Regions from separate parts of the Arthrobacter sp. YAF34 genome, predicted to be linked through region 2. Evidence: riboswitches for the same ligand, from Rfam matches in the RefSeq annotation. Region 2 holds a riboswitch; each other region holds the start of a gene.

Evidence for each region. A riboswitch is a leader RNA that binds a small molecule or an ion and turns the genes downstream of it on or off. The one in region 2 is predicted to bind S-adenosylmethionine.
Region 1: another riboswitch for S-adenosylmethionine. It lies ahead of AB4Y72_RS11225 (aminotransferase class V-fold PLP-dependent enzyme); the one in region 2 lies ahead of AB4Y72_RS03440 (bifunctional o-acetylhomoserine/o-acetylserine sulfhydrylase).
Region 3: another riboswitch for S-adenosylmethionine. It lies ahead of AB4Y72_RS13730 (DUF1737 domain-containing protein); the one in region 2 lies ahead of AB4Y72_RS03440 (bifunctional o-acetylhomoserine/o-acetylserine sulfhydrylase).

What each region holds. Positions count from the first base shown of each region.
Region 1 is NZ_JBFRCV010000008.1:19,483-27,146, reverse strand. It holds gene AB4Y72_RS11240 (metal-dependent transcriptional regulator) at 1-222, opposite strand, end outside; gene AB4Y72_RS11235 (Nramp family divalent metal transporter) at 239-1,525, opposite strand; gene AB4Y72_RS11230 (class I SAM-dependent methyltransferase) at 1,671-2,465, opposite strand; gene AB4Y72_RS11225 (aminotransferase class V-fold PLP-dependent enzyme) at 2,606-4,084, opposite strand; SAM riboswitch class IV at 4,119-4,232, opposite strand; gene hisN (histidinol-phosphatase) at 4,333-5,145, opposite strand; gene rsgA (ribosome small subunit-dependent GTPase A) at 5,223-6,338, opposite strand; gene aroA (3-phosphoshikimate 1-carboxyvinyltransferase) at 6,322-7,664, opposite strand, start outside.
Region 2 is NZ_JBFRCV010000002.1:233,547-241,210, reverse strand. It holds gene AB4Y72_RS03440 (bifunctional o-acetylhomoserine/o-acetylserine sulfhydrylase) at 1-1,208, opposite strand, end outside; SAM riboswitch class IV at 1,270-1,385, opposite strand; gene AB4Y72_RS03435 (VOC family protein) at 1,567-2,205, shown strand; gene AB4Y72_RS03430 (CPBP family intramembrane glutamic endopeptidase) at 2,391-3,158, opposite strand; gene AB4Y72_RS03425 (histidine phosphatase family protein) at 3,268-3,948, shown strand; gene AB4Y72_RS03420 (imidazolonepropionase) at 3,968-5,203, opposite strand; gene AB4Y72_RS03415 (NAD(P)/FAD-dependent oxidoreductase) at 5,215-6,336, opposite strand; gene AB4Y72_RS03410 (hypothetical protein) at 6,424-6,918, shown strand; gene AB4Y72_RS03405 (glycine C-acetyltransferase) at 7,046-7,664, opposite strand, start outside.
Region 3 is NZ_JBFRCV010000010.1:120,423-128,086, forward strand. It holds gene cls (cardiolipin synthase) at 1-873, opposite strand, end outside; gene AB4Y72_RS13720 (aminodeoxychorismate lyase) at 1,015-1,983, shown strand; gene AB4Y72_RS13725 (hypothetical protein) at 1,994-2,950, opposite strand; SAM riboswitch class IV at 3,283-3,397, shown strand; gene AB4Y72_RS13730 (DUF1737 domain-containing protein) at 3,506-3,754, shown strand; gene AB4Y72_RS13735 (rhodanese-like domain-containing protein) at 3,751-4,170, shown strand; gene AB4Y72_RS13740 (O-succinylhomoserine sulfhydrylase) at 4,171-5,379, shown strand; gene AB4Y72_RS13745 (hypothetical protein) at 5,384-6,475, opposite strand; gene AB4Y72_RS13750 (glycosyltransferase) at 6,472-7,664, opposite strand, start outside.

The sequences.
Region 1 (7,664 bases), on a different contig from region 2:
AAGCTGGAGACCGTCGCCGGTGAGGGTGACGGCGCTGTACGGCTTGTGGTCCACGAGGCCCTGGTCCTTGAGTTTGCGGACCATTTCCGAGACCGAGGAGTTGGCGACCCCCAGACGCTGCGCCAGCTGGGTGGAGGTGATGGGTTTCTGCTGCCACTCGGTGAAGGAATAGATGACCTTGACGTAGTCCTCGATCGAGGAGGAGGGCGCACTGGTCTTCACAGACCCAAGCCTACCGTCAGCCGCGTCCGGAGAACGTGAACCACAGCAGGACCAGGTTGAGGGCCACGACGAGCACCACGCTGATGATGGCGGCGATGCGGAGCGCCAGGCCGTCGGCAAACCGGCCCATCAGGGCCTTGTTGCTGGTCAGGACGACCAGCGGGACAAGGACGAAGGGAATCCCGAAGCTGAGGACCACCTGGCTCAGGATGAGGGCCCAGGTGGGGTCGAAGCCGACGCTCAGCAGCACCACGGCCGGGACCAGCGTGACCACGCGGCGTGCCATGACGGGGATCCGGATCTTGAGCAGGCCCTGCATGATGGTTCCGCCGGCGTAGCAGCCCACCGAGGTGGAGGCCAGTCCGGAGGCCAGGAGCCCCACCGCGAAGACCACACCGACGACGGGGCCCAGGTTCGCGGTGATGGCCGCATGTGCGCCCTCGATGGTGTCCGTGCCCACTTCGCCGCCGAGCGTGGAGGCGGCAAGGAGCAGCATGCCGATGTTGACGATCCCGGCGATGGCCAGGGCGGCCACGACGTCCAGGCGGGTGGCGCGGACCAGGCGGGCGACGGCGGACGGGGGGACATGTTCGTGTTCGTCCGGCCGGTGCCGGTCCCGGGACAGGGCCGAGTGGACGTAGATGGCGTGCGGCATGACGGTGGCGCCGAGCATGCTGGCGGCCAGCAGGACGGAGTCCGGGCCCTGGAAGCGGGGCACGAGCCCGGCGAGGGCTGCCCGCGGATCGGGCGGGCTGATGAACAGCCCGGCCAGGAAGCCGATGGTGAGGATGCCGAGCAGGAACATGATGATGAATTCGAAGGGCCGCTGTTTCTCCCGGGCCTGCACCGCGAGCAGGAGCATCGACACGGCGCCGACGATCACGGCACCGAGGGGGAGGGGGAGGCCGAACAGCAGGTACAGCGCGAGCGCCCCGCCCACCACCTCCGCGAGGTCGGTGGCGGCGGCCACGATTTCGGCCTGCAGCCAGAAGGTGCGGCGCCAGAACGGCCTGAGCCGCTCGCCCAGGATCTCCGGCAGGCTCTTGCCGGTGACGACTCCGAGTTTGGCGGACTGGTACTGGACCAGGACCGCCATGATGTTGGCGACGACGAGGACCCACACCAGCAGGTAACCGTACCTGGCTCCGGCGGTCAGGTTGGCGGCCACGTTTCCGGGGTCCACGTAGGCAATCGACGCCACGAACGCCGGCCCCAGGAGGGTGATCAGTGCCCTGCGGGCACCTGGATGCTTGTAGGTGCGTGCGCCCCGCGGCGGTTGTTCGTGTCCCGTTACGTCCAACACTGCCAGCTCCCGTGATTGGCGCGTCCGCGTTGACGCGATGATCGGCACCGGCAGGAAAGCCGCCGGCGTCAAAGTTACCTTCAAAGTTATTATTGCCTACAAATGATTATTAGGCACACCGAAACCATGGGCTTCCGCGTTTGGCTCAGACCGTCTTGAAGGACCGCCACGTCTGCGTCAGGTAGGGCAGCTGGAGAAGGTCGCCGGGGGCGTGGCCTAAGTGCTCGTGCAGGTACCAGTCGAGGTTGGCCGAGACCTTGGCCCGGGTGGCCGGCGACGCCGCGAGGTAGTAGCTGCGGGACTTGGCCAGCTCCTGGATATCCTCCGTGGTGACGGCATCCTCCCACCGGGTCAGGTGGCTCTCCAGCCCGGTGAACTCGGGACCTAGGGGCGGGCGAAAGTGGGGTTTGTGGACGTCTCCGGCATGCATGATGCGGGAGAGCCGGTGCACCCAGGGCACGGCGGTGTCCAGTTGGTTCCAGATCAGGCCCAGCACGCCGTGCGGCCTCAGGATCCGGGCGATTTCGGCGCTGGCCAGCTGGGGGTCGCACCAGTGCCACGCCTGGGCAACCGTGACCAGGTCGAACCGCTCGGGCTCAAGGCCCGTCCGCTCGGCGGTTCCCTCGACGGCGGTGACATCCGGCAGGGTCCGGCGCAGCTGCTCGAGCATGTCCGCCGACGGGTCAACGGCCACCACGTGCAGGCCCCGTGCGGCCAGGAGTGCGGTGAACTTTCCGGTGCCCGCACCAACGTCCGCGGCGTCCCGGGCTCCCGCCGGGATCAGCCAGTCAGCCGATTCCTGCGGGTAGCCCGGGCGGACGCGTTCGTAGTGCGCTCCGCCGTCCTGGAAGCTTTGTCCGAGTTCCTGGCGGCGCACACCCTGCAGTTTGGGGCCACTGTGCCTTTTGAGGCCACTGGGCATTTTGGGTTCACTGCGCATTTGGGGGCCACTGGGCATTTTGGGCACGCTGTGCAACGTGCGATCTCCTTCGGCAGGTCCTTGATGTCAGTACCTTTCGAATTTACCGCACTGGTTCACCGCACTGGACCGGGTCCCGATTCTGCCGCCCGTAAGACGCCTTAGTCCACACTGCAGGGTGCGGCACCGGCCGTGCCCGGGGTGTTCGGCGCCCAGTGCGGGTAGCTGCGGTTGTCGTTGGCCGGCACCCAGCGGCCGGCGTCCACCACGTAGTCCCAGCCGAGCCCGTCTTGCCGCAGGTGCCGCAGGCCGGCCAGGAGCCGCTCGGCATCCTCCAGCCGCGACCCGAGGCCGAAGCTGGCCCGCAGGGAGCCGGCGGGCAGGCCGAGCCGTTTGAGCAGAGGGTGGGCGCAGAAGCGGCCGTCGCGCAGGCCGATGCCGTGTTCGGCCGACAAGTAGGCGGCCACCAGTCCGGCGTCGTAGCCTTCGACGGAAAAGTTCACGACGCCGATGGTGCCGGCGCCCGGCTCATCGCCTGCAGGGGACGAACGGTAGGACGAAGCGGGCGTCGAATCGGCGAAGATCCGGTGGACCGTTACCCCCTCGATCCGCTGGAGCCCTTCGACGAGGAAGGACCGGATGGCTTCTTCATGCCCGTACCACTGCTCCGTGTCCAGGGCAGCGAGCACCTGTGTGGCGCGGGCCAGCGCTGCCGCGCCCAGGACATTGGGCGAGCCGCCCTCATGCCGGGCCGGTCCCGTGGTCCAGCTGACGGAGTCGAGCCGGGCGTCGCGGACTGCTCCACCGCCGGCCAGGTGCGGGGTGCCGGCGTCGAGCCAGTCGGTCCGCCCCACCAGCACGCCGGCGCCGAACGGGGCGTACAGCTTGTGCCCGGAGAAGGCGAGGTAGTCGACGTCGTCCGCGGCGATATTTATCCGCCGGTGCGGGGCCAGCTGGGCGGCGTCGACGACGATCCTGGCGCCGTATTCGTGCGCCAGTGCGGCGAGGGCCCGGATGGGCAGGATCTCCCCGGTGACGTTGGAGGCGCCGGTGACGGCCAGCAGGCTCACGCCGCCGCGGGCGAGCTCGTCCCGGAGGCGGTCCACGGTGGCGGCCAGGGTGGGGGCGGCGACGACGCTGCGGTGCGGGACGTTTTGCCAGGGCAGCAGGTTGGCGTGGTGTTCGATGTCGAGGTAGAGGACCTCGCCCGCCGGCCGGCCCTCGCGCAGCGGCAGGCAGCCGGCAAGCAGGTTCAGGGAATCGGTGGTGTTGCGGGTGAAGATCACGGAATCGTCCGGCCGGCCGCCCACGAAGCCCCGCACGATGTCCCGGGCGTTCTCGTAGACCGAGGTGCTGATCTGGGACGCGTAGCCGGCGCCGCGGTGGACGCTCGCGTAGTACGGCAGGATTTCGTTCAGGTAGGCCGAGACCACGGACAGGGCCGGGGCGGAGGCGCCGTAATCGAGGTTGGCGTAGCGGGCCGAGCCGCCCTGGATTAGCGGGGCCTGGATTTCGGCCCCGGTGACGGCGGCCAGCGGCCGCGCGGCGGCAGTGATGCGGTGATCGGTCCGCCCGGCAGCATGGCTGGCATCGGTACCGGGGTGGATTTCGGGGGCAGCAGGAAAAACGGCAGTTGTCATGGGACCTCACTCGGACAGGACCCCCCCTCGTGGGAATCCGCGCTTGCCGTGTCCGTTCCGGACCGGCCAGGTCGTCACCCGGGGCACCCCGCCGCGTCTGGAGGGTTGCCGGCCAGCAAACCGGGGTTTAGCGCTGGCACTCGTGACCTGCATCGAGCGTAGGACATCCGCGCCGGCGGGGAGAAGGCAGTCCCCGAATGTGAAGCGGATTGTTACGCGCGCGGAACGCGCGCACCTGCAGCGCGCACCTAGAGGAGGTCGTCGAGTCCGGGGTTGAGCCGCTTGAGCACTTCCGAGTGGAGGATCGAGTTGGTGGCCAGCGCGTTACCGCCGAAGGGTCCGTCCTCGCCCTCGAGCGAGGTGAACCGGCCGCCGGCTTCAGTGACGATCGGCACCAGGGCGGCCATGTCGTAGAGGTTGAGTTCGGGCTCGCAAGCGATGTCCACCGCACCCTCTGCCACGAGGCAGTATGACCAGAAGTCGCCGTAGGCGCGGGTGCGCCACACCTCCTCGGTGAGGCCCAGGAACTCGTCCAGGTTCCCGCGCTGCTTCCAACCGCCGAGGCTGGAATAGGACAGCGAGGCGTCCTCAAGCTTGGAGACGTTGGAGACCTTCAGCCGGGTGGCCGCGGCCAGCGAGCGGCCCGTGTAGGCGCCGGAGCCCTTGGCCGCCCACCAGCGCTTGCCCAGAGCAGGGGCGCTGACGACGCCGACCACCGGCTCGCCCTCGTCAACGAGGGCAATCAGGGTGGCCCAGACCGGGACGCCGCGGACAAAGTTTTTGGTGCCGTCGATCGGGTCAATGATCCAGCGGCGGGAGCCGTGACCCGAGCTGCCGAATTCCTCGCCCAGGACGGCGTCGCGTGGACGGGACCGGGAGAGCTGGCCGCGGATGGCCTCTTCGGCGGACTTGTCGGCATCGGTGACCGGGGTGAGGTCGGGCTTCGTTTCGATCCGAAGGTCGAGCGCCTTGAAACGGCTCATGGTCTGGGAATCGACGGAATCTGCCAGGACATGGGCAAGGCGCAGGTCATCGTTGTAGCTCGAAGCGGATTGGCTCATGGTTCCAAACTACCGGGAAAGCGGGCCTCCAGCCGGGAGGCCGCGGCGCTGCGCCGCGGGCCGGGAAGCGGCGCCGCTCAGGACACGGTGCCCAGTTCCTTGGTTTCCTGGGCTTCCTGACGGGGGTCCGTGCCCAGCAGCCGGCGCAGGGAGGCCAGCCGTGCAGGCCCCGACGCGCCAGCGTGCCCGGCCGCAACCCAGGCGTCGACGCCGCAGTTGACGGCGGTGGCGTCGTGCTTGCAGCCGCGTTCGCAATCGTCGGTGCCCGGTTCCAGATCCGGGAAGGAGCGCAGGATCCGGTCCGGGTCCACATGGGCCAGTCCGAAGGACCGGATGCCGGGGGTGTCGATGATCCAGCTGCCGGCCGGGGCATCGTTGACCTTGAGCGCCAGCGCGGAGGAAGACGTGTGGCGCCCGCGGCCGGTCACCGCGTTGACGCCGCCGGTGGCACGTTCGGCCCCGGTCAGGGCATTGACCATGGTGGACTTGCCCACGCCGGAATGGCCGAGCATGACGGTGACCTTCCCGTCGAGGTAGCTGCGGAGCTGGGACACCGCGTCCTTGTCCAGCCGGGCGGAAAGCCCGTCATCGGAGCGGGCGTCGATGCCGGACGCTGCGGAGTCGGCCGTCTTGGAGATGATGACGGGGAAGTCCAGGTGCGTGTAGTTGGAGAGCAGCTCGGCGGGATCCTTCACGTCGGCCTTGGTCACCAGGAGCAGCGGCGAAATGCCGGCGTCGTACGCGGCCACCAGTGCGCGGTCGATGAAACCGGTCCGGGGCTCGGGATTGGCCGCGGCGACCACCACAACGAGCTGGTCGGCGTTGGCCACGACGGCGCGTTCGATCGGGTCTGTGTCATCGGCACTGCGGCGTAGCAGCGTCTTGCGGTCCTGGATCTTGACGAGCCGGGCAAGGGTGTCGGGTTCGCCGCTGACGTCCCCGACCAGGGAGACGAAGTCCCCGGCCACCACGGGATTGCGGCGGAGCTCCCGTGCCCGCGCCGCGATGATCTTGCGTTCGTCGGCGGTGCCTTCGCCGACGACGGCGGTGTAGCGTCCGCGGTCGACCGTGATGATGCGTCCGGTGACGGCGTCGTCGTGGCTGGGCCGGTCCTTGGTGCGGGGCCGTGAGCCCTTTTTGTTGGGACGGATCCGGACATCGGACTCGTCCCAGGAATCAGTGCTGCGTGCCACCGGCGGTGTCCTCGTTGGTGGGGGTGCCCTGGGCCAGCATGGCTTCCCAGAGCTGCGGGAAGCCGGGCATGGTCTTGGCGGTGGTCCCGATGTCTTCGACTTCGACGCCGGGCACGGCGAGGCCCAGGATCGCGCCGGCGGTGGCCATCCGGTGGTCCGCGTAGCTGTGCACGACGCCACCGTGCAGCCGCGCCGGGCGGATGATGAGTCCGTCCGCTGTCTCTTCGGCGTCGCCGCCGAGGCGGGTGATTTCCGCGACGAGCGCGGCGAGCCGGTCCGTTTCGTGGCCTCGGAGGTGGGCGATGCCGCTCAGCCGCGAGGGGCCGGTGGCCAGGGCGCAGAGCGCCGCGACGGTGGGGGCGAGCTCGCTGGTCTCGTCGAAGTCGCCGCCCCTGATCTCGGGGCCGCCGCTGACGGTCAGGGTGCCGCCGTCGAGCGTCACGGTCGCGCCCATGGCCGCCAGGATGCCGCGCCACAGGTCGCCGACCTGCGTGGTCCCGGCCGGCCAGTTGGGGATCCGCACGGTGCCGCCGGTAGCGAGGGCCGCCGCGAGGAAGGGGCCGGCGTTCGAGAGGTCCTGCTCGATCCGCTGGTCGAAGGCACGGATCGGGCCGGGGGAGACAACCCAGTGGTTCGGCACCGAGTCATCGACCACCACGCCGACGCCGCGCAGCACGGCCACCGTCATGTTGATGTGGTCCAGGCTTGGCACGGGCTTTCCGACGTGCTCGAGATGGAGCCCCTCGGTGAAGCGGGCGCCGGCCAGCAGCAGGGCGGAGACGAACTGTGATGACGCGCTGGCGTCGATGATGAGGTGGCCGCCGCGGACGTCTCCGGTGCCGTGTACGGTGAACGGCAGGGACGACGCCGGCCCGCCGTCGGGCGCGCTGACCGCCACGCCCAGGCCCGCCAGGGCCTCAATGATGGTGCCCATCGGACGCTTGCGGGCGTGCGGGTCGCCGTCGAAGCGGGACGCGCCGCGAACCAGAGCGGCCACGGGAGGCACAAACCGCATGACCGTGCCGGCGAGGCCGCAGTCGATTGCTGTGTCCGCGGCGGCGGCGTCCATGCTGATCGGGAGGATTTCGAGGTCGGGGCCAAAAGCGCCGTCGCCGGGAACCTCCGTGACGGTGGCGCCCAACTGCCGCAGGGCCTCAATCATCAGCGCGGAATCGCGGGAGTGCAGCGGTGCCCGCAGGCGGGACGGACCGTCGGCGAGGGCGGCGAGCACGAGGTACCGGTTGGTCAGGGATTTAGACCCCGGAACGGTGACGGTCGCGTCGACCGGCCTCGCGGCGAACGGCGCAGGCCAGTGCGGGCCGCCGC
Region 2 (7,664 bases):
GCCTGCTGCTCGGCCGAGAGCTGGCTGTGCGTGGTCGACGCCGGGTGGATCACCAGGGAGCGGACGTCGCCGATGTTTGCCACGTGCGAGTGCAGCTCGAGGGCATCGACAAACCGCTTGCCGGCCTCGGCTCCCCCGGCGATCGTGAATGCCACGACGGCGCCGGTCCCCTTGGGCCCGTACTTGCGCCCGCGTTCGTACCAGGGGCTGGACGGCAGTCCGGCGTAGGCGACCGACTCGACGTCGTCCCTGGCCTCCAGCCATTCGGCGACGCTGGTGGCGTTGGCCACGTGGCGTTCGACGCGCAGGCTGAGCGTCTCGATGCCCTGGGCAATGAGGAAGGCGTTGAACGGGGACACGGCGGAGCCCAGGTCGCGAAGGAGCTGCACCCGGGCCTTGAGGATGTAGGAGAGGTTGGCCCCGAGGGCGCCGCCGGCACCGAGGTCGCGGGCGTAGACCAGCCCGTTGTAGGTGGGGTCCGGGGTGTTGAAGCCCGGGAACCGCTCGGGGTCCTTGCCGAAGTCGAAGTTGCCGGAATCAACGATCACGCCGGCGATCGCGGCGCCGTGGCCGCCGAGGTACTTGGTGGCGGAGTGGACCACGATGTCTGCGCCCCACTCGATCGGACGGATGAGGTAGGGGGTGGACAGGGTGTTGTCCACGATCAGGGGCACGCCGGCCTCATGGGCCACCTTGGAGATGCCTTCGATGTCCAGCACGTCCTGGCGCGGGTTGGACACCACCTCGCCGAAGAACAGCTTGGTGTTGGGCTGGACGGCGTCCCGCCAGTGGTCAAGGTTGTCCGGGTCCGCAACGAATGTCACGGAGATGCCGAACTTCTTCAACGTGTGGGCGAGCAGATTGTACGTTCCGCCGTAGAGGCTGGGGCTGGCCACTACATGGTCCCCGGCTTCGGCCACGTTGAGGATCGCGAAGGTCTCGGCGGCCTGGCCGGAGCTGAGCAGCAGGGCCGCGAGGCCGCCTTCAAGGCTTGCCACGCGCTGTTCGACGGCGTCCTGGGTGGGGTTGCCGATCCGGGTATAGATGGGGGCGAGCTCGGCCAGCGCGAAGCGGTTCGCGGCGCTTTCGGCGCTTGGGAACACGAACGACGTCGTCTGGTAGATCGGGAGGGACCGCGCCCCGGTGGCGGAGTCCGCCTCCTGACCGGCGTGGATCTGGCGGGTTTCAAAGGACCAGGCAGTGGACATTGATGCTCCTCAAGGGACCGGGCACAGCACCGCCCAGGGCCATCGGCCCGGACCGGCACAGGCGCCGCGCTTGCCCTCCGGCGGGCGCCGGACGGCCAGGTCTTCACCCGGGGCACCCCACCGCGATACGAGGGTTGCCGGCCAGCAAGCCGGGGCTGTGCGCTGGCACTCATGACCTTGCTTCAGTCTAGGAAGGGCGGGCGGGCGTTGGATAGCTTTGTGACGAACATGAAGATGACGGACCGTGGCGCCGCCTGCAGACGCTTCCCGGGCTGCCGCTGACGGCGCGCCGTGACATCCTATGACGGTAAGGGGAGCCTAAGCTGAGAGGTCCATCACAAAGTGCCAAGATGAGGGCATGCGCATGGATCACGTCTCTTACGCCTGTGAACACGATGGCTTGGCAGCCACCACTGAACGTATTGCGTCCGCCCTCGGCGTCGAAGCCGTAAAGGGCGGAGTGCACCCCCGTTTCGGGACACGCAACATGATTATCCCGCTCGCGGGCCACAAGTACCTGGAAGTCGTTGAGGTCCTGAACCACCCGGCGTCGGACAAGGCTCCCTTTGGCCAGGCCGTCCGGGCACGCTCCGAGGCCGGCGGCGGCTGGATGGGCTGGTGCGTCGAAGTGGACGACCTCGCCCCGTTCGAGGAGCGGCTGGGCCGCTCGGCCGTGAACGGCAACCGGAAGTTCCCCGACGGCCGTGAACTGGTCTGGAAGCAGATCGGCATCCTGGGCCTCATCGCCGATCCCCAGGTGCCGTACATGCTCAAGTGGGAGGGCAATCCGGAGCTCCACCCGTCCAAAGCCTACGAGAGCGATGTCAAAATGTCCGCGCTGACCATTGCCGGTTCCGCAGAGCGGGTGACCGAATGGCTGGGCGAGCCGGTGGAAAAGCCGCTGGAGGACGTGGCCGTTCACTGGATCGCGCCGCACGGCACGCCCGGCATCCTCTCCGTCACCTTCGAGACCGCTTCCGGAGCGGTCACGATCTAACGCTGCACCTGCCCCACACTTCGGCCGCCATCTAAGGGTGCCAACGTTGTCACCCTTAGATGGCGGCCGATACTTCTTTAAGGCCGGCCGGGGTCGCCTGTTCATAAAAGCAACGCGGGGTCACTTCGCGCCCGTCCGGAGGCTCCGGATGGGCCGAAAGTGACCCCGCGTTGCTGTGTTGGCTGTCAGCCCAGGCCCACGGCTTTGCCGAACAGGCTGAATCCCACGAACGCCACGGTATCCAGGATGGCGTGCGCGATCACGAGCGGCATGACGCGCTTGGTCCGGGTGTACACCAGGGCGAAGACAACGCCCATCACCGCGTTGCCGATGAACGGCCCGAACCCCTGATAGAGGTGGTAGCTGCCGCGGAGCAGGGCGCTGGCGGCGATGGCCGCCGGGGTGCTCCAGCCCAGTTTTCCAAGCCGGTCGAGCAGGTAGGCCACCACGATCACTTCCTCGACCACCGCGTGCCGGATCGCGGAGAGGACAAGGACCGGCACCGTCCACCAGTACGCGTCCAGCGCACTGGGGATGATCGCCGTCGTGATCCCCAGGGCCCGGCCGGCGGCGTAGAGCGCCAGGGACGGAACGCCGATGACCGCGGCGAGCCCCAGTCCCTGCAGCAGGTCCTTGCCGGGTCGGGCGAAGTCGAAGCCGATCTTCCGGAACGCCGAGGTGCCGTGCTCTCCGCCCGGCCACCGTTCGGTGAGGAAGTAGATCACCAGGGCCACGGGGACCAGGGCGAAGAAGATGTCCAGCAGCTGGTAGGTGAGATCGAAGTATTCGCGCGGGCTCTGCGAACGGTTCAGCGTGGACGTCCCCTGGGCCAGCGGCGCCTGGGTCATTTTGTCCATGAGCTGCACGACGGAATAGACCGCGGACTGCCCCAGCGACAGCCCCAGGACAATCAACACTTCGAACCGCAGCCGACGGCGGGAGGGAACCAACATGGTCCTATCTTGCCTGCAGTTGCCGAGAGTTTGCTGGTCTTAGGAGCGCGCCGGCCGTGCGGGGCTTTGCCTACGGCCCTTGCTTTTGGGACCCCTATGCTTGGGGACTATGAGTGCGCCCCGGAAAATCATCATGATCCGGCACGGCCAGTCCGCTGCCAATGCCGACACCTCGATCTACAACCGCGTTCCGGACTACCGGATCCCGCTGACGCCGCTCGGGCTGGAGCAGGCGGCGGCGGCCGGCGTCGAGGTCCGGCGCCAGTTGGACGGCCGCCCGGTGTGCGTCTACGTCTCGCCGTACCTGCGCGCTTACCAAACGCTCGAGGCGCTCAATCTGGGTCCCCTCGTGGAGCGGGTGATCGAGGAGCCCCGGCTGCGGGAACAGGACTGGGCCAACTTTCAGATCGCCGGTGACATCGAGGACCAGAAGGAGCTCCGCAACGCCTACGGGCACTTCTTCTACCGCTTCCGCGAGGGCGAGTCAGGCTCCGATGTGTATGACCGGATTTCCTCCTTCATGGAAACCCTGTACCGGCACTGGTCGAGGCCCAGCTATGCGCCGAATGCACTGTTTGTGACGCACGGACTGACCATGCGGCTGTTCTGCATGCGCTGGTTCCACTGGTCCGTGGAGTATTTCGAGTCCTTGAACAACCCGGAGAACGCCGAGGTCCGCACCCTGCTGCGCAGTGCGCACGGCAAGTACGAGCTTGACAAGCCCTTCACCCAGTGGGAGAAGAGGCGTGTGGACGAGACCGTTCTCGACGCCCCGCCGATGTTTTTCTAGCTGTGCCGGGACAGTACAGCTAGCGCACCGCCTGGGCTGCGCTGACCTGCTGTTCTGTGCCGGCCCGCCATACGGCGTGCGTCAGGGGGATGCCGGGCCGGTAGGCCAGGTGCGTGGCGGACGGCGCATTGAGCAGGTGCAGGTCCGCGCGGTGTCCGACGGCGATCGAGCCCACCGCGCGTTCGCCGTCGACGTCGTTCCCGGACTCCCGCCCGAGGGCCAACGCGCCGCCGTAGGTCGCTGCGCGGACCGCCTCGTGGACGCTGAGCCGCATCTGCAGAACGGCGGTGGTGACGCAGAACGCCATGGAGCTCGTGTACGACGTGCCGGGGTTGCAGTTGGAGGCCAGGGCCAGCTGCGCGCCGGCGTCGAGCAGGGCCCGGCCCGGGGCCAGCGGCTGCCGGGTGGAGAGATCGCAGGCCGGCAGGCACGTCGCGACCGTGCCGCGCGTGCCTCCGCCGGAGCCGGCGTCCCAGCCGAACCAGCTGCCGGCGAGCGCCTCGATGTCCGCGGCGGAGAGGTAGTTCACGTGGTCCACGCTCGCGGCGCCGAATTCCACGGCGAGCCGGACGCCCGGGCCCTCGCCGAGCTGGTTGCCGTGGACGCGCAGGCCCAGCCCGGCGTCCTTGCAGGCCTGGAGCACCCGGCGGGACTGGTCCTCGTTGAAGGCGCCCCGCTCGCAAAAGACGTCGGCCCAGCGGACGTAGGGCAGCACGGCGGCGAGCATCGGCCCGCACACCAGCTCCGTATATTCCTCCGCGTCCGTCCCGGCGGGCACCAGGTGCGCCCCCAGATAGGTGACTTCGTCCGCGACCGTGGAGGCGATCCGGGCGCTGCGGGCCTCGTTCTCAAGGTCCAGGCCGTAGCCGGTCTTGGTCTCCAGGTACGTGGTGCCCTGCGACACGGCCTCGGCGACCCGGCCCATCGCCAGCCGGGTGAGGTCGAAGTCGCTCGTGCCCCGGGTGGCACCGGTGGTGACGGCGATGCCGCCGGCGCTGTAACTCTCCCCCGCCATCCGGGCCTCGAACTCGGCCGTGCGGTCCCCCGCGAAAATCAGGTGGGTGTGCGAATCGACCCAGCCCGGCAGGAGCGCCCGGCCCCCGGCGTCCACGCTTTCGTCCGCGGCAGGGGCGTCGGCCGCGGGACCGAGCCAGGAAATCCGCTCGCCCTCGATCACCACTGCCGCGTCGCGGAGGATGCGGTGTTCCGCGTCCTGGGTCATCAGTTCGGCGATGTTGGTGATGAGGGTGCTCATGGAACCATTCTTCAGCGCCGGATGGACCAGCGGGTCGCGGCCAGCGCCTCCGCTGTCCGGGATGCCGGACTGGCGTCCGCGGCAGCAACGGAAGCGGCGGACCCCTGGCCGGCGAGGATGAGCCCGGCGGCCAGCTCCGCAATGCCGGAGGAGGTCTGGAACCCGTAACCGCCCTGGCCGGCGAGCCAGAAGAATCCGGTGGCCTCGGCATCGAATCCCACCACGGGAACGCCGTCGGCCGCCTCCGTCCGCAGCCCCGTCCAGGCCTTGCGGACGCCACGGATCCCGAGTGCTGTGACGGTGTTGAGCCGGGCGATGAGTCGTTCGACGTCGCCGGGGTAGGGCTGCGCGTCCTCCGGGCCGCTCGGGACAGACTCCGAAGGCGAGATGAGGACCTGTGCTCCGTCCGGGCGGAAATAGAAGGATTCGTCGGCAGCGGCCACAAAGGGGCTGGACTCCGGGAGGGGATGGTCGACGTCGACGATCGCCGCGGTGCGCCGGTACGGCTGCAGCTGGACCTTTTCGACGCCGCTGAGGACGGCAAGTTCATCCGCCCAGGCCCCGGCGGCATTGACCACGACGGCGGACTGGAAGCCTTCCTGCCCGGCGCCCAGTTCCCAGCCGGTGCCAAGGCGCTGGGCCGAATGGACCCTGGCGCCGGTGATGATGTCCACTCCGCCAGCCTCCGCACGGCGCCGGTGGTCCTCGAGCAGCACGGGGGCGTTGCAGGCGAAGGAGCCAGTGTCCAGGCCAGCGGCGCTGAACGAGTCCGGGACCAGGGCCGGGCACAGCTCCAGTGCCTCGGCGTGGGTGATCCGGTGCATGTGGCCGCTGGCCTCCGCCTGGACGGTGGCGTCGTCCCCGATCAGCATGAAGCTGCGCGGCGTGAGCACCGGTTCCGGACGGTCGGCGTCCTGGGCGGCGATGAGGTCCAGCGTCCGGACGGTGAGTTCCTGGACCACGGGCGGGCCGTAGCTGGGAATCAGCTGCCGCGCCGAGCGGGCCGAGGTGTGGTAGGCCAGGGTCTGCTCGGCTTCGACCAGGGCCACGCTGCAGTGCCCGGCCAGCGTGGCAGCCAGGGACAGGCCGGCAATACCGCCGCCGACAATTACGACATCGTAAGTATCTGACATGGCTCCATCCTTGCAGATTGTCCGGGCCATGGCCGCAAGGGAGATGCTCCTATCGACATGTCCGAGGCCGGGACTTACGCTGGCCGCATGACGCCGCTGCGGTCCCTCGCCTGGCTGACAGTCCTGCTGCCGGCCCTGGTGCCCGTTGCGGGGTGCGCGAGGGTTTGCCCGGCCATTGCGTGGACGAACTTCGTCACCGTGACCTTGGCTGGAGACACCCGCAGTGTGTCCTGGGTGCAGCTGTGCACCCCGGACTCATGTTCCCGGGCGACGGAGAGCCCTGCGCCGCGGACCGTCCTCCCGTCCGCGACGGTAACCCCCACCGGGGCCAACGGCCTCGGATTCCCGCCGGGTAGCGGTCCCATTCAGCGTCCCATCACCGTCGAGAAGTTCGGCCCGGACCGTTGGCGGTTTGGATTCGAGATCGACTCCCCCGGGTCTGTGACCGTCCGGGCCCTGGACCCAGCCGGAAATACCCTCGCCGAGAAAAAGATGACCTTGGCCTGGCAGCGGACCGGCGGAACGGCGGAGTGTGGCGGCCCGGAGACAGCATCACCGCTCACGCTGACAGTCAACTCTTAGCGCTGGCAGTCGCCGGGCAAGGAACGAACTGCTCCCTCCATGAAGCTGCTCCCCGAAAGTCAGGACTGAATTTTCAGTCCGACTTTCGGGGAGCAGTTCAGCGTGGGGCCTGGCTCAGGGATCCGGCCTAGGCGGCTGCGACGGCCGCGCGGCTCCGGATGAACGCCTGCACGCACGCCTCGACGTCGTCGGCGCTGTGCGCGGCGGAGAGCTGCACGCGGATCCGGGCGGCGCCCTTAGGCACCACCGGGTAGCTGAACGCCGTGACGAAGACGCCGTGGTGGAGCATGGCGTCGGCCACCTTGGCCGCCATGACGGCGTCGCCGAACATCACCGGGACAATCGCGTGCTCGCCGGGGAGGAGGTCGAAGCCTTCCTCGGTCATGCGGTTCCGGAAGAGTTCGGCGTTGGCGAAGAGCTTGCCGCGCAGTTCGCCGGAGTTCTCCACGAGGTCCAGGGCCTTGAGCGTGGCTGCGACGATTGCCGGGGCCAGCGAGTTGGAGAACAGGTACGGGCGGGCCTTCTGGCGGAGCATCGCCACGACCTCGCCACGGCCGGAGACGTAGCCGCCGGAGGCGCCGCCGAGGGCCTTGCCGAAGGTGCCGGTGTAGATGTCCACGCGGTCCGAGACGCCGGCGTGTTCCGGCGTGCCGGCCCCGGTGGCGCCCATGAAGCCCACCGCGTGGGAGTCGTCCACCATGACCAGGGCGTCGTACTTCTCGGCGAGGTCGCAGATCGCCTCGAGC
Region 3 (7,664 bases), on a different contig from region 2:
GGGGTGAGGCTCCGGCCGGTGTTCCAGTTGCTCTTCCAGGGATTCGTTGGTCTCGCTGAGCCAGTCGGTCGCGAAGACCACGTTCAAGGTGGTGACAATCGGCCCGCGCAGGCAGGCCATGAGCTCCACCCATTCGCGGCCCACCTTGCGGTGCTTGGGATTGTTGTAGGACGGCTCGATGAGGTTTTGGGATCCGGTGAAGGCGATTTCGCCGTCGATTACCATGATCTTGCGGTGGTTGCGAAGATCCGGCCGGCGCCATTGGCCGTGCACCGGGCTCAGCGGCAGCATGGGCCGCCAGCGGATCTTGCTGGCGTTGAGCCGGTCCTTCAGGCGGCGGTAGCCCTTGATTCGGAGCGAGCCGAGGTGGTCAAAGAGGACGCGGACCTCGACGCCGCGCTCCGTGGCCTCCTCCATGGCAGTCAGCAAATCGTCCGTGACGTGATCCGAGCTCATGATGTAGAACTCGGCGTTGACAAACCATTTGGCGCCCCTGACGGCTTCGGTCATCGCCTTGATGGAGTCGGGGTAGCCAGGCAGCAGTTCGACGCTGTTGCCGTCCACCATCGGCAGCGACCCCAGCGTCTTGTTCAGTTCGGAGGCGGATGCCACCCATTCCGGTCCGGCGTAGCGGCTCTCGACGGCCTGCAGTTCCGACGTCCCCGCCCGGATCCTGGTGTTGACCGCTTCCTGCTGGGCGCGGCGGCGCCGGGACAGCCGGAAGTTGCCGAACAGCAGGAACAACAGCAGGCCTATGGTGGGCACAATGAAGATGCACAGTAGCCACGCCATCGCGGTGGTGGGCCGCCGGTTTCCGGGGATGATGCCCAAGACAAGCACCCGGATGGCGAAATCGATCAGGGTCAGGATCATAACGGCCCAGGACGGCAAGGTCTCCGCCATCGGAAATTGCCACAGCACAGGCGAACCCCTCACGCTTCAAGCCCGCGGAACAGTTCCGGAACGGGCAACGAGCAAATCCTATCCCGGGACCACCGGGACTAAGCTGTTGCCATGACCTCTCCTGCCGCTGTTCCTGCGCCCGCAACCGTGCTGGTCTTCCTGGACCCGGCGTTCGACGGCGGCCGCGTGGCGGACGCGTCGAAGCCGCAGCTCATGGCCACGGACCTGGGCGCCACCCGCGGCGACGGCGTTTTCGAATCGCTCCTGGCCGTGGGCGGCCGGCCCCGCAAGATCCAGGCGCACCTGACCCGGCTGGCCGGCTCGGCCCGCCTGCTGGAGCTGGACATCCCGGCCGAGGACGCGTGGCGGCGTGCCGTGGACACCGCCATCGGCGAGTACCGGCGCCAGGATCCGGCCCTGGCTGCCGGCGGCGACGCGGCAGGGGACGAGGTGGTGGTGAAGCTGCTCGTCACCCGCGGGCCGGAGGGCGCCGCAGCCCCCACCTGCTGGGTCCAGGCCTCCGCCCCCTCGGCGGCGGGGCGCCGCCAGCGCGAGACCGGAATCGACGTCATCCTGCTGGACCGCGGCTACGACAGCGAAGTCGGCGAGCGCGCCCCCTGGCTGCTGCTCGGCGCCAAGACCCTCTCCTACGCCGTGAACATGGCGGCGCTGCGTCACGCCCACCGGCACGGCGCGGACGACGTCATCTTCACGTCCGCGGACGGCCGGGTCCTGGAGGGGCCGACGTCGACCGTTCTGCTGGCGCATCTGGAAACGTCGGACGACGGCGCCGGCGGCGTGCGCACGATCCGGCGGCTCATCACCCCGCAGCTGGACAGCGGCATCCTGCCGGGCACCTCGCAGGGCGCCCTGTTCACCGCGGCCAAGGCTGCAGGCTGGGAACTGGGCTACGGACCGCTGGAGCCGAAGGACCTGCTGGACGCCGACGCCGTCTGGCTGATCTCCAGCATCCGGCTCCTGGCGCCGGTGAACCACATCGACGGCCAGGAAATCGGCACCGCGGAGCTCCGCAGGCAGCTCACGGCCGAACTCAACGCCCTGTTCGCCACCATCGAATAGCTAGGCCGGGTCACCCCAGCGCATCCGCGGGAACTGCCGGGCAGCGCCGGAAGGAGGCGGGATTGAAGGCCGGGAGCATGAAAGTTGCCAGCACGGCGTCGAGCAGTTCCGGTGCCCACGTACTGTTCTCCCCCAGCGTCGCGCAGACGCCCAGCACTACGGGGGTCCCGTCGGCGCGGCGCCGGATCTGGACCTGCACCGGCCCGGTCAGTCCGAGTGCGCGCACGGCCGCCAGGCCCAGCTTCCGCACGTCCCCGGCCTCGCCCGCCGGTACCCTGCGGCTGACCTCGTCGCTGCCCGCGCGCCCGTACGGGGTTTTCGTCTTCTCCAGGACCACTGCCAGCGGGGCCATCGCGTTGCGGGCCGGGGTGCCGAACACCAGGGCGACGTAGTCGGCACCCGGGATGAACTCCTGGACCAGCTGCCCGGGCGCCATATTCTTCCAGCTCACGGCGGCGGTCCCGGCCAGCAGGTGGACGGCGCGGGTGCCTTTGAAGATCCGCGGCTTGACCACGACGGGGCCGTTGAGGTCCGCCAGGGACGCCGGCGCGGCAGCCAGGTCCCCGGGGACCGCGAAGCGCGGAACCGGAATGCCGGCCGCCTGCAACGCCCATGCGGTCAACAGCCGGTCGTTGGCGAGGGCCACCGCGGCAGGGTCGCCGACGATGATCCGGACGTCCCGCCCGAATCCGGCGCGGGCCGCGGCCAGGACCGGCAGCTCCACGCTGAGGGTCGGAATGATGACGTTGATGGCTTCCCGGTCCACCAGCCGGCGCAGGTCCAGCACCATGTCCGGGTCCGTCGCCGGCAGGAGCCTGACCGCTGCCACCGCTGGGCCGTCCCCGGCTTGACGGGTATCGGCGCGGGCGTCGGAGCCGAGGCAGGGGACGCCGCGGGCGGCGAGCTGGGCCGCGACGGTCCGGCCGGCGGCGCTCGCTACACCGGTAACCAGTATGCGCGGACCCATGATTGCTCCATTCCGCCGTCACCTGCCGGGCCGCGGCTGCGGCTCCGGCGGTCTCCCGGCCCCTAGTTCCAGACAGTGTGGAATTGCTGACACGTTGCTTCGTGGCCGGGGCGTCGGTCCGGTCCCCACCAGTACACGGCGCATCGTCGGGCCGCGCACGAGTGGGTGGTACCCGAAAATGGGACCGGGCACTACTCGCCCCGTCCGGCGTCTGCGCCGCGCCGCGCCGCGCCGCCCCGGTTATTGGGCCTCGGGCCTTGGGCGTGATCCGGTTACGGAACATGACGACGGCGGCGGTGCGGGTCGGCGTCGTAAGTGTTACGTTTTTGGGGAGTAATGAGAACCGGTGCCAAGCCCTGACTGGCCGGTCGGCAACCCTCCCTTTCGCGGCGGGGTGCCTCAGGTGAAGACTCGGCAGAATCACCATTCGAACTGCAAGCGTGAAAGAGGAGATCCGTCGTGCCCGACACGTCCGCCCCCGTAGTACCCGAAAAGGCATCCCCAAACACAGCCCCCGGTGCGACGTCCGGAGCCGCATCCGCGGGGGAGCAAAAGCTGGCCTACCGGCTGTTCACCGGACCGGATGACCGCGATTTCTGTGAGCGCGTGTCGGCCGCCCTGGCCGAGGGCTATGTCCTGCACGGAAGTCCCGCCGCCACCTTCAACGGCAGCACGGTGATCGTGGCGCAGGCGCTGGTCCTGCCGGCGGCGATTGCCAGCGCGGACGCCGCCGTAGCCAACGCCGTTGATGAACTCGACGCTGACGAGTTTGGCGCGGATGAGGCCTTCGAGGGCCACGCATGAGCTACGCCGGAGACCTCAGCCCGCAGGCCGCGTGGGCCAAACTGGAGGCCGGAGCCGTCCTGGTGGACGTCCGGACCGAGGGCGAATGGGCTCACATCGGCGTCCCGGACACCACGTCCGCGGGCGAGACGCGCAATGATCCGCTCTTCATCCAATGGAACCTCGCCGGCGGCGCGCCCAACCCGCACTTCGTCGACCAGCTCCGGCGGCAGGCCCCGGAGGACACCGGCGTGGAACTGGTGTTCCTGTGCCGCTCCGGCGCCCGGTCGATTGCCGCCGCGAGGGCCGCAACAGCCGCCGGCTACACCTCGTACAACGTTCTCGAGGGCTTTGAGGGCGAGCCCGACCGCTCCGGCGAACGCACCGTCAACGGCTGGAAGAACCGCGGCCTCCCCACCAAGCTCGGAAAGATTTAAGTGACTTTCAATCCCGACGCCGCCGGCTGGTCGGCCGACACCCAGGCCGTCCGTGGCGGCCTTGACCGCACCGGCTTCCAGGAAACCGCCGAACCGATCTTCCTCAACTCCGGTTTCGTCTACGAGTCCGCGGCCGCCGCCGAGCGCGCCTTCACCGGCGAGGACGAGCGCTTCGTCTACTCCCGCTACGGCAACCCGTCGGTCGCGACCTTCCAAGAGAGGCTCCGGCTGCTGGAGGGAACCGAGGCGTGTTTTGCGACCGCGTCGGGCATGTCCGCCGTGTTCACCGCCCTGGGCGCGCTGCTGGGGGCCGGGGACCGGGTGGTCGCCGCCCGCTCGCTTTTCGGCTCGTGCTTTGTGATCCTCAATGAGATCCTGCCGCGCTGGGGCGTCGAGACGGTCTTTGTCGACGGCCCTGACCTGGAACAGTGGCAGTCCGCGCTGTCCCGGCCCACGACGGCGGTCTTCTTCGAGTCGCCGTCGAACCCGATGCAGGAAATCGTGGACATCGCCGCCGTGAGCGAGCTCGCCCATGCGGCGGGGGCCACGGTGGTGGTCGACAACGTCTTCGCCACCCCGCTCCTGCAGCGCTGCGGCGACCTCGGCGCGGACGTAATCGTCTACTCCGGCACGAAGCACATCGACGGCCAGGGACGCGTGCTGGGCGGGGCGATCCTAGGCACCAAGGAATTCATCGACGGACCCGTCAAGCAGCTCATGCGGCACACCGGACCGTCGCTCTCGGCCTTCAACGCCTGGGTCCTGACCAAGGGGCTGGAGACCATGGGCCTGCGCGTCAACCATTCCTCGGCCTCCGCCCTGCGGCTGGCCGGATGGCTTGAGGGACAGCCCGCCGTCAGTTGGGTGAAGTACCCGCTGCTCCCGTCCCACCCGCAGCACGATCTCGCGGTGAAGCAGATGAAGGCCGGCGGCACCGTGCTCACGCTGGAGCTTTCGCCCTCCCCCGGACGCACCGCCAAGGAAGCCGCCTTCGCGCTCCTGGACGCGCTGCGGATCATCGACATTTCCAACAACCTCGGCGATTCGAAGTCCCTGATCACCCACCCGGCCACCACGACGCATCGCGCCATGGGTCCGGAGGGCCGCGCGGCGATCGGACTCAGCGACGGCGTGGTGCGGCTGTCGGTGGGCCTGGAGGACGTCGAGGACCTGATCCGCGACCTCGGCCAGGCCCTCAAGCAGGTCTAGGCGCTCACGCCCAGGCCCTCTTGAGCGCCCGCCAGGCGTCGTCATCGAGCATGCTGGACGGCGTGACGGCGACGGCGGTCGCCCCGCCGGAGACAGACGCCTCCAGCCCGGCTGCCAGGTCAGCGGCCGAGATCCTCCCGTCCTTGGCCCACATCCCGACCGAGACAACGAACTTGCCGGACCGCTTCACCATGGCCCTGGCCAAGTCCGCGGAGTAGGAGGGAGCGGCGTCGTTGAGCCCGAAGTAGTCCCACAGGACCAGCCGGTCCGCGGCCGCGGCGAGCAGCCCGTAGTCATGGCCGCTCTCGGGCCGGTCACCGGCCGGGTCGTGCCACGGCGCCCGGACATCCATGTCGAGCGTGGCACCGTTGGCGTGCGCGGCTGCCGCCGCCTTGGCCACGACGGCTGCCAGCGACTTCGACCGCCAAGCCCCAAGCGTGGGATCTGCGACGTCGATGTCCCCGTTCGCGAGCCGCGGCCAGTCCGCCCGGCCGCTGGCCAGCCGGTACGAATCGCGGTCGTCGCCGCCGTAGGTGTTGTTGTCGAACATCAGTTCCGTCAAGGCCACGGCGTCCGGCCGGTAGCGCTTGGTCACCTCGGCCACGAAGTCGATGAGCCGCTCCCCGACCGGTCCCGTGGTGAGAGCGGTGACGCTGGCGAAGTCCTTGGACCGGGTCCCGTCGAAATTGATGCCCGCCAAGCCCGGGTTGGTGCTGATCCAGCCCGGAACCAGCAGGTCCACGGTCAAGGTGATCCTGCGCTTCCTGCCATCCCTGCCGGTCCCCAGCGCCTTGATCGCGTCGGCCACGTGGTCCCTGCCCGGGACAGCCTCAGTCTCGGGGTGGGCGGCCCAGGGGAACGCCGTCCAGTCCAGCCGGCCGACGCTGATGGTGACGCCGTTGGCGTTCACCTCGTCGAGCCGCCTGGCCAGTTCCGGCAGCGTGGAGGCGGCGTCGACCACCGTTTCGTAGCCGACGCCGACCGTGCGTTCCGCGGCGGGCGCCGTCGGTCCGCTGGGCCCCCCGCACCCCGTGGCTGCGAGTGCCAGTGCGGACAGGAGTGCCAGCGCGGGGAAGGCGGCCGGTCCGCGCCTCAAACGCTCACCTTCGCGCGCGGGTCGGGGGCGGTGACGCTGACCACTCCGGTCCGCGTCAGCTTGTTCCAGCGGGCCTCCTTGCCGCGGAGTTCCTGCACCAACGCGGCCACCATGGTCAGGCTCGTGAACACAGAATAGAGCGGGACGAGCGGGAGCGCCCAGACATGCCGCAGGTCTTTCCACGCCCTGTTCATGGCGAGGGCAAACACCGTGAGCAGCAGCGTGATGACCAGCCCCACCCAGCCAAGGATTGCCCAGACGTCCGCGCCGAACGGGCTGCGGCCCAGCGCCAGGAGGAAGACCAGATCCAGGAGCACGAAAATCTGGAACACCGGGAGGACCACCATAGTGATGGTGTTGAAGAGCAGGTACGCGCCGAACTGGCCGTGCCGGAGGTTGCCGATCATGCCTTTGTGCACGCCCATCGTCTGCAGCAGCCCGCGGGCCCAGCGGACGCGCTGGCGCCAGAGCGCCCGGACGGTCGACGGCGACTCGGCGTAGACCAGCGCCCGCGGGGCGAAGACCACCCGGTAGCCCGCCTTGTGCACTCGCCAGGTGAGTTCCAGGTCCTCGCCTACCGTGTCCTCGCGGAACGGTCCGACCTCTTCCAGGACCCGGCGGGGGAACGCCCCGATGTTGCCGGAGACGATCGGGAGGCAGCCGATCATGGTCAGGGCGCGCCGGACCATCCCGGTGCCGACATGGCTGATGAAGGCCAGCATCCGGGTCTGGACCCGGTTCAGGTTCACCGGCCGGTCATCGCCGCACACGGCCCCGGTGCGCTGATCGGTGAAACCCTGGAGCATCCGCTTGACCGTGTTCTGCGAGAAGATCCCGTCCGCGTCGACAAACATGAGGACCTCGCCGGTGGCCTTGCGGATGCCCAGGTTCAGGGCAGCTCCCTTGCCCGCATTGGCCTGGGTCAGGACCGTGATCCGGGGATCCGCAGCGGCGAGGCCGTGCATCAGCGCGGCCGTGTTGTCGGTGGAGCCGTCATCCACGAGCACCACCTCGTAGCGGTCGTACCGGGTGAGCTGGATCGAACGGACGCAGTTTTCGATCACGGTGGCCTCGTTGAAGGCCGGAACGATGATCGACACGCTGGGCCACTCGTCCAGCAGGGTTGGCGTTTCACGGCGGCGGCGGCGCGCCGCACGGAGTTCAAACACGACGGACAGCGGCAGCACGA